4 regions of the Pseudomonas sp. M20 genome follow, and region 1 is predicted to be linked to each of the others. Evidence: predicted binding sites of a transcription regulator. Region 1 holds the regulator's gene; each other region holds the start of a gene.
What was found. The regulator sigma-54, encoded in region 1, starts transcription at its own class of promoters, with help from an activator protein. The targets are predictions, from matches to a motif close to ANTGGCATNNANNTTGCTNT.

Region 1 (2,200 bases):
CGCCTGTAAGCGCAACAGTGCCCGGTGCGCCGCCCGGGCGCTGTATCGATTCAAGCAGGATTTAATACGCTTTAATTGTTACAGCGCTCTAGGCAAACACTTCAGTTTCAGGCATATAATTTGCTTAAGTTTGGCGCTCCGGCGCCCTGTAGTGGATGGCGCATAGCGCCGGCGAATAAGGTGTTAAGCCCCTGCCATGAAACCATCGCTAGTCTTGAGAATGGGCCAGCAGCTGACGATGACACCGCAGCTGCAACAGGCCATCCGTCTGCTCCAATTGTCGACCCTGGATCTGCAACAGGAAATCCAGGAGGCGCTGGAATCCAATCCGATGCTCGAACGCCAGGAAGAAGGCGAAGACTTCGACAATTCCGACCCCATGGCCGACAACGCCGAACAGAAGCCCAACACCGAGATTCAGGAACCCTCCTATCAGGAAACCGCCCCGACGGTCGACAATCTCGAGGATGGCGAATGGAACGAGCGTATTCCCAACGAACTTCCGGTCGACACCGCCTGGGAGGACGTCTACCAGACCAGCGCCAGCAGCCTGCCCAGCAGCGATGATGACGAGTGGGACTTCACCACCCGCACTTCCGCCGGCGAGAGCTTGCAAAGCCACCTGCTGTGGCAACTGAACCTTGCACCGATGTCCGACACCGATCGCCTGATCGCGGTCACCCTGATCGACTGCATCAACAATCAGGGCTACCTCGACGAAACTCTCGAAGAGATCCTCGAGGCGTTCGACCCGGAACTGGACATCGAACTGGACGAAATCGAAGCCGTCCTGCACCGCATTCAACAATTTGAACCAGCCGGTATCGGCGCCCGCAACCTCGGCGAATGCCTGCTGCTGCAATTGCGCCAGTTGCCTGCCAAGACCCCGTGGCTGGCGGAAGCGAAACGTCTGGTCACCGACTACATTGACCTGCTCGGTGGCCGCGACTACAGCCAGTTGATGCGCCGCATGAAGCTCAAGGAAGACGAGCTGCGCCAGGTCATCGAGTTGGTGCAGAGCCTTAATCCACGCCCGGGTTCGCAAATCGAATCCACCGAAGCCGAGTACGTCGTCCCTGACGTTATCGTACGCAAGGATAACGAACGCTGGCTGGTCGAGCTCAATCAGGAGTCGGTGCCACGCCTGCGCGTCAACGCGCAGTACGCCGGTTTCGTCCGTCGTGCCGACACCAGCGCCGACAACACCTTCATGCGCAATCAGTTGCAGGAAGCTCGCTGGTTCATCAAGAGCCTGCAGAGCCGCAACGAAACCCTGATGAAAGTAGCCACCCAGATCGTCGAGCATCAGCGCGGTTTTCTGGAGTACGGCGACGAAGCCATGAAGCCGTTGGTCCTGCACGATATCGCTGAGGCGGTCGGCATGCACGAATCGACAATTTCCCGGGTGACCACGCAAAAATTCATGCATACCCCACGCGGTATTTATGAACTGAAATACTTTTTCTCCAGCCACGTCAGCACCTCCGAAGGCGGCGAATGCTCGTCCACGGCGATCCGCGCGATCATCAAAAAACTGGTTGCCGCGGAAAATCAGAAAAAGCCGTTGAGTGACAGCAAGATCGCTGGTTTACTGGAGGCACAAGGCATTCAGGTGGCTCGCCGCACCGTCGCCAAGTACCGCGAATCCCTCGGGATCGCGCCTTCGAGCGAACGCAAGCGGTTGATGTAAGCCACGTTACAGCGTTCCAGTGGCAGGCTATCCAGCCTGCCGCTTTATGCACTGGCAACGAAGGAGAAGCTGTATGCAAGTCAACATCAGTGGACACCAACTGGAAGTGACCGAACCTCTGCGCACCTACATCAACGAAAAACTCGACCGATTAGAGCGCCATTTCGACAAGATCACCAACGTGCAAGTCACGATGTGCGTCGAAAAGCTGAAGCAGAAAATCGAAGCCACCTTGCATATTCCCGGCGGAGAAGTGGTTGCCAATGCCGAGCATGACGACATGTATGCCGCCATTGACCTACTGACCGACAAGCTGGATCGCCAACTCAAAAAGCATAAGGAAAAGACCCAAAGCCTCCTCCAGGGCGCGACAGGTCGATAACCCCCCATTCCATGATCCGACTTGAAAGTATCCTGACCCCCGGCCGTTCCCTCGTGAACGTGCCGGGCGGCAGTAAAAAGAAAGCCCTCGAACAAATTGCCAACCTGATCGCCCGCGAAGTGCCGGCT
Region 2 (2,200 bases), 1.3 Mb from region 1:
CGCGATCGGTGCATAAACCAGGGTGAACCAGATGCCCATGAAGATCAGCATCGCGGAGAACTTCATCCGCTCGGCGAACGCACCGACGATCAGCGCCGGGGTGATGATCGCGAAGGTCATCTGAAAGGTGATGAACACCGCCTCAGGGAACAGCGCCGCAGGGCCGGTCAGGCTCGAAGGCGTGACACCGGCGAGGAACGCCTTGCCCATGCCGCCGAAGAACGAGTTGAAATTGACGACGCCCTGCTCCATACCGGTGGTGTCGAACGCAATGCTGTAGCCATAAATGACCCACAGGATGCTGATCAGACCGGTAATGGCGAAGCACTGCATCATCACGGAAAGAATGTTTTTCGAGCGAACCATGCCGCCGTAAAACAGCGCCAGGCCGGGGATGGTCATGAACAGCACGAGGGCTGTTGAGGTGAGCATCCAGGCGGTATCGCCGGAATTGAGGACCGGGGCCGCCACTTCGTCTGCCGCCATAGCAAGGCCGGGCATTACGATAGACAACAGGGCTCCTAGCCCTGCGAATTTACGCAGAGTCATATTGTTTTCTCCTGGGGCGTTGGGGTTTGTGGCGGCGCTTAGATCGCGTCGGTATCGGTTTCGCCGGTACGGATGCGAATCGCCTGTTCCAGATTGACCACGAAGATCTTGCCGTCACCGATCTTGCCGGTGTTGGCCGCTTTGGTTATCGCTTCGATAACCCGATCCAGATCCTTGTCGTCGATGGCCACGTCGATTTTCACCTTGGGCAGAAAATCGACCACATATTCCGCGCCGCGATACAGCTCGGTGTGACCCTTCTGCCGGCCGAAGCCTTTGACTTCAGTAACGGTAATGCCCTGCACGCCGATTTCGGACAGCGACTCGCGCACGTCGTCCAACTTGAACGGCTTGATGATGGCAGTGACTAGCTTCATGAAAACTCTCTCCCGAATTGGTGGACTTGCCCCAGGAAAACAAACCCGACTCAAGTCTAAGCGCAGTGCCTGGCTTTGTAACGCATCGTCGGCCGTACCTGCCCGACTGACGCCAGCTAACCGCTGCCGACGAAACTCCCCGCTCCGTCTGCCGCACTGCATTCGTCACAGCGACTGCATCAGTGCATGGGTCGAAGGTGACTAAGCAGAAACCTTGCCATCTCGCCAAAAACCTCTGATTTCAATCCCTTGGCCTCTGTCGCACGCCATCCCGTGCAAAACCCCATCCGGATACGCACAACAACGGTGCGTCGCCATCCGTCCGCCTGCGCGAAAAGCGTGCATCCCTGACCACGAGATTGACTATAGACACTGCGTGATACACTGCCGGCCATTGTTTCCAGGACATCCACCATGCTCGCGCCCAAAGACTTCCTCGACGCCCTGAGCGGCACCGCCTCCCGCCTCTTCAGCGGCGACACCCCGCTGCCGAAAGCCGAAATCGAAAGCCAGTTCAAGATGCTGCTGCAGAGTGCGTTCAGCAAACTCGACCTGGTCAGCCGTGAAGAGTTTGATAGCCAGATGGTTGTGTTGGCGCGTACTCGCGCTCGACTTGAAAGCCTCGAAGCCAAAGTCGCCGAGATGGAAGCGAAGCTGACGCCGCCCGCTGAATAATCCGCGCCCCCTGTAGGAGCTGCCGAAGGCTGCGATCTTTTGATCTCCAGCCCTTCAACCATCCCGGCAACGTCCTACAACCTGCACCACCGCCGTCCGATTGCGCCGAAAAGCCCAGGTTTCTAAGCTCACCCGATGCTGAATGTTCAGCACCGGGTTTGGCGACCCGAACAGCTTAAGGCGCACGACAACCATGATGGCGGCTACATTTACCGCCACATCGTTTCATGGCGGTTGTGCGTGGGAGACCTTCGGGTCTGCCGGGTTCCTTTTGCTCCGGTTCGCCAACCCGCGTACAACTGCCACCCAATCGTTTGGCGACGATTGAGGGCAGCCCCTTAAGCAAGAGGAACTGCTCCATGAATCAAGAAGAGACTTATCTAAGCCCGCACATCTTCACCCGCCACAAACTCCCCCTCCACGCCCTTCTCATCCAGAACCAACCCTGGTTCTGCGCCCGAGACCTGAGCCGCCTGCTGCACATCTACCTCAACGAACGCATGCTGCGAAAACTCGACCCCGACCAATACCAAACCCGCAAAACCCTGATCCACAACCAGATCGAAAACACCCTGCTGATCAGCGAATCCGGCATCTAC
Region 3 (2,200 bases), 1.0 Mb from region 1:
TGTTTGCCATGACGCAACGCCAGTTCAGCGCGGCGCGTGGCCAGATCCGCGAGCAATTGCTTGAGCGAATCACCGAACTGCAGGCTGCGCAGGCCCGGGGTATTTGGCGAGCTGACGTTGACCGTCACATAGCTGGCGTGGGCGTAGACCTTGTCCAGGCAGATCAGGTAATCGTCGACCGCACGTTCAACCGGAGTATCGAAGTTCTTGCCGATGTTGATGCCCAGCACACCTTTGTATTTCGCCACTGCCACCCGCGCCAGCAGGTTATCGACACCGAGGTTGTTGAAGCCCATGCGATTGATAATCGCCTCGGCTTCCGGCAAGCGAAAAATCCGTGGTTTCGGGTTGCCCGGCTGCGGGCGCGGAGTCACGGTGCCGATTTCGACAAAACCGAAACCAAGTTGCGCGAAGCCATCAATGGCCGCGCCGTTCTTGTCCAGACCGGCGGCCAGACCCACCGGGTTCGGGAATTCGAGGCCCATGACCGTCACCGGTTTCTTCGCCGGCGCCTTGCACAGCAAGCCGTTGAGGCCCAAACGCCCACCCGCGCCGATCAGATCCAGCGACAGATCGTGGGAGGTTTCCGGGGAAAGTTTGAACAACAGCTGACGGGCCAGGGTGTACATGGGCGGCGATGACTCGGGCGGCGAAAAGAGGCGGCGATTATAGCCGGGCATCGACCTGCGGCGCGAGGCGCATGCGCAAATCGCTGTCACTGGCATATGCCTTGCACCCTCCTTGCCATCAGCGCGCAAGGCCAATGACGGCACGCGGGCAAGGACAATGGCGTCGTCCCGGGTTTTGCCTGCGCAAAGTCCGCGGCGGCGCTTTTTTTCGAGGTGGCGGTGTATGAATGAACCTTCGGTAGGGCCACTGGCCTGGGTCAATGGCAGCGATGCCCCGGAAAAGACTGCAATCAACCTCGGTTTCATGGCCCTGAGCGATTGTGCCTCGGTGGTCGTCGCGGCCACACAGGGCTTTGCCCAGCCTTACGGCCTAACGCTGAACCTGAAGCGCCAGGCCTCCTGGGCGAATCTGCGCGACAAATTGGTCAGCGGCGAACTGGATGCCGCGCACAGTCTGTATGGCCTGATTTACGCCGTGCACCTGGGCATCGGCGGCGTCGCCCCGACCGATATGGCCGTGCTGATGGGCCTGAACCAGAACGGTCAGAGCCTCAACCTCTCCCACGGTCTCCAGAACATTGGTGTGAGCAGTCCTGAAGCGCTGGACCGCCACGTGCACCAAAGCCGCGCAAAACTCACCTTCGCCCAGACTTTTCCCACCGGCACTCATGCCATGTGGCTGTATTACTGGCTGGCGAGTCAGGGCATTCATCCATTGCAGGACGTCGACAGCGTCGTCGTGCCGCCGCCGCAAATGGTCGCGCACCTGCAAGCCGGGCGCATCGACGGTTTTTGTGTCGGCGAGCCTTGGGCGGCCAGTGCGGTGCAGCAGGATCTCGGTTTCACCTTGGCCACCAGCCAGACCATCTGGCCCGATCACCCGGAAAAAGTCCTTGGTTGCACCCGTGAATTTGTCGAGCAATACCCGAACACTGCGCGGGCGTTAGTGATGGCGATTCTTGAGGCCAGCCGCTTCATCGAAGAAAGCCCGGAGAATCGCCGTAGCACCGCGCAATTGCTCAGCGCTCCGGAATATCTGGACGCGCCGCTTTCGTGCATCGAGCCGCGTTTTCTCGGTGATTATGCCGATGGACTCGGCAATCGCTGGCAGGATCCACACGCGCTGCGTTTTCACGGCAACGGCGAGGTGAATCTGCCCTATCTGTCGGACGGTATGTGGTTCATGACCCAGTTCCGCCGCTGGGGCCTGCTGCGTGAGGATCCGGATTACCTCGCCGTCGCCCGTCAGGTCCAGCAAATGGATATCTACCGCGATGCTGCGACGGCAGTCGGCGTAGCGGCGTGGGGCACAGACATGCGCAGCAGCCAGTTGCTCGACGGCAAAGTCTGGGACGGCAGCGATCCCGCCGGCTACGCGCGCAGTTTCAAGCTGCACGCGTTGAACGACGACGCCCCCCTTCTCGCCCGCCGCTGACAGGAGACCGCGAACATGTTGCGCATTCTGTTGATCAACGACACAGCGAAAAAAGTCGGTCGCCTGAAAGCTGCGTTGACCGAGGCCGGTTTCGAGGTGATCGACGAGTCCGGCCTGACCATCGACCTGCCCGCAC
Region 4 (2,200 bases), 2.0 Mb from region 1:
CTCGGCTTTCAGGCCGTCAGCGGAGACCGCTTGAACGCCTTTGATTTTCTTGGCGATGGCTACAGCGGTAGCTTTTTGCGCATCGGTTACTGCAGTAGTCGACGACAGCGATACTACGCCTTTGTTGGTTTCTACTTTGATGTCAGTGCCTGGAATGCCTTTTTCGGTGACCAGGTCAGCTTTGACTTTGGTAGTGATCCAGGTATCGGAAGTAGCTTCTTTAGCCTGGGTGACTTCACCGGCAGCCAGAGTCATTGGAGCCTGGGTAGCCTGAGTGGATTGTGCGAATGCACCGGAAGCCATGGTCAGGGTCAGCGCGGTAGCAGCAGCGGCAGTGATAGCGAACTTCTTCATACGAGTAACTCCTGTTTTTCTGGAAAGTCTGCTGGTTGTCTTGTCAGCAGGGTTACCAAGGTAGTTGCGAACGCTGTGCCAACTTTTGCAGCTATATAATTTCTTTATAAATCAACAAGTTATACTTATCACGAATTTTCGAAATCATGCAATTTGCATGAGCCGGACAATATTCGCATGCAACTTGCGGTTTTTTGGAAAGTTCCTAAGACGCTGAAATTATTGAAGCTTTTGTGAACGGCTGCGCAATGAAAAATGCCCCGCATTGCGGGGCATTCTGGTCAGCACACAACCCAGTTATGTACCACTGGCGGTGCAGCCTTTAGGCGAGTAATCCGGCGACACGTTTGTAGTACACGCCCACCCAGTGGTGGCGGTACGTGTCAGAGTGATTGTTTTACCCAGCACAGGAGCTGGCGCGTTGGCGATCGTACAAACGATTGTTCCCGCACCATCGGCGGCAGTACCGGAGGCCGTCAGCGCGCAATTGGATGTCGAGGTCGCCGCATCGCCCTTCACGATGGCCAGTGTCGGATTGGTTCCTTGATTGATGGTGTCTTCAAACGGCACCTTCAGCGCACTGATCTCCGCCAGCCCCGCCGTTACCTTCGACCGCGCCTGATACTTGGAATACTGCGGCAAGGCGATGGTCGCCAGAATCCCGATGATCGCCACCACGATCAGCAGTTCGATCAGAGTAAAACCTTGTTGTTTTTTCATAGACACGCTCCATGCATGAGTCGAAATCTCATGATCTGCAAGGGACGCAGCATAGGCCATGCCAACGCCTCCAAGCCCAGCCCGTTGGGCGCGAACCCCCTACAACGCCTTTTCCTACAACCCGCAACCGCACTATCTGACAATTTTTGTCACCTGCACCGGGCGTGTTTGGCGCTGTCACTTGACTAGGCTATAAGTCATGAACTGCAAGCGTGCGGGATCCCCATGAATGACATCGCTCTGAGCGGTCTGACCAAACAATTGGTGCAGGCCGAACTGCTCACGGAAAAAGGCGCCCAGCAAGCCTGGCAACAGGCCCAGCGCAATCGCCTGTCGCTGGTCAGCTATCTGGTGCAGAACAAACTGGTGAAAAGCTCACAGGTCGCCGAGATCGCTTCCGAGCACTTCGGCATGGCGTTCCTCGATCTCAACTGTCTGGACAAGGAAACCCAGCCCAAAGGCCTGGTCAGCGAAAAACTCGTACGCCAGCATCACGCCCTGCCTTTGTGGCGACGCGGCAACAAGCTGTTCGTGGGGATTTCCGACCCGAGCAATCATCAAGCGATCAACGACATTCAGTTCAGTACCGGGCTGAGCACCGAAGCCATTCTGGTCGAGGACGACAAGCTCACCGATGCCATCGAGAAGTTCTTCGACACCCACACCAGTGGCCTGGAAGACATGGCCGATGTCGATCTCGATGGCCTCGATGTCGAATCAATCGACGACAGCAAACAGGAGGCCATCGGTGGCCTCGATGCCGACGATGCGCCGGTGGTGCGTTTCGTTCACAAGATGCTGCTAGACGCGATCAAGAGCGGCTCATCCGACTTGCACTTCGAACCTTACGAGAAGAACTACCGGGTGCGGGTGCGCACCGACGGCATCCTGCGCGAGGTGGCCAAGCCACCGGTTCAACTGGCCGGGCGCATCGCCGCACGCCTGAAAGTCATGGCCAGCCTCGATATCTCGGAACGGCGCAAACCGCAGGACGGGCGGATCAAGATGCGTCTGTCGAAGAGCAAGTCGATCGATTTCCGCGTCAACACCTTGCCGACCCTGTGGGGCGAGAAAGTGGTGATCCGGATCCTCGACCCGTCCAGTGCGCAGATCGGCATCGACGCCC

Region 2: the regulator sigma-54 is predicted to act here: its motif matches at 1,129-1,148, upstream of glnK (P-II family nitrogen regulator).
Region 3: the regulator sigma-54 is predicted to act here: its motif matches at 718-737, upstream of ACI514_RS16105 (CmpA/NrtA family ABC transporter substrate-binding protein).
Region 4: the regulator sigma-54 is predicted to act here: its motif matches at 1,121-1,140, upstream of ACI514_RS29905 (pilin).

Annotation. Positions count from the first base shown of each region.
Region 1 covers NZ_CP173611.1:4,678,641-4,680,840, forward strand. Annotated here, with positions in the region: gene lptB (LPS export ABC transporter ATP-binding protein) at 1-9, shown strand, start outside; gene ACI514_RS20895 (RNA polymerase factor sigma-54) at 197-1,690, shown strand; gene hpf (ribosome hibernation-promoting factor, HPF/YfiA family) at 1,764-2,072, shown strand; gene ptsN (PTS IIA-like nitrogen regulatory protein PtsN) at 2,084-2,200, shown strand, end outside.
Region 2 covers NZ_CP173611.1:5,968,759-5,970,958, reverse strand. Annotated here, with positions in the region: gene ACI514_RS26465 (ammonium transporter) at 1-549, opposite strand, end outside; gene glnK (P-II family nitrogen regulator) at 588-926, opposite strand; gene ACI514_RS26455 (accessory factor UbiK family protein) at 1,341-1,601, shown strand; gene ACI514_RS26450 (Bro-N domain-containing protein) at 1,961-2,200, shown strand, end outside.
Region 3 covers NZ_CP173611.1:3,649,189-3,651,388, forward strand. Annotated here, with positions in the region: gene ACI514_RS16100 (quinone-dependent dihydroorotate dehydrogenase) at 1-629, opposite strand, end outside; gene ACI514_RS16105 (CmpA/NrtA family ABC transporter substrate-binding protein) at 853-2,064, shown strand; gene ACI514_RS16110 (ANTAR domain-containing response regulator) at 2,080-2,200, shown strand, end outside.
Region 4 covers NZ_CP173611.1:6,691,181-6,693,380, reverse strand. Annotated here, with positions in the region: gene ACI514_RS29910 (BON domain-containing protein) at 1-354, opposite strand, end outside; gene ACI514_RS29905 (pilin) at 652-1,074, opposite strand; gene pilB (type IV-A pilus assembly ATPase PilB) at 1,300-2,200, shown strand, end outside.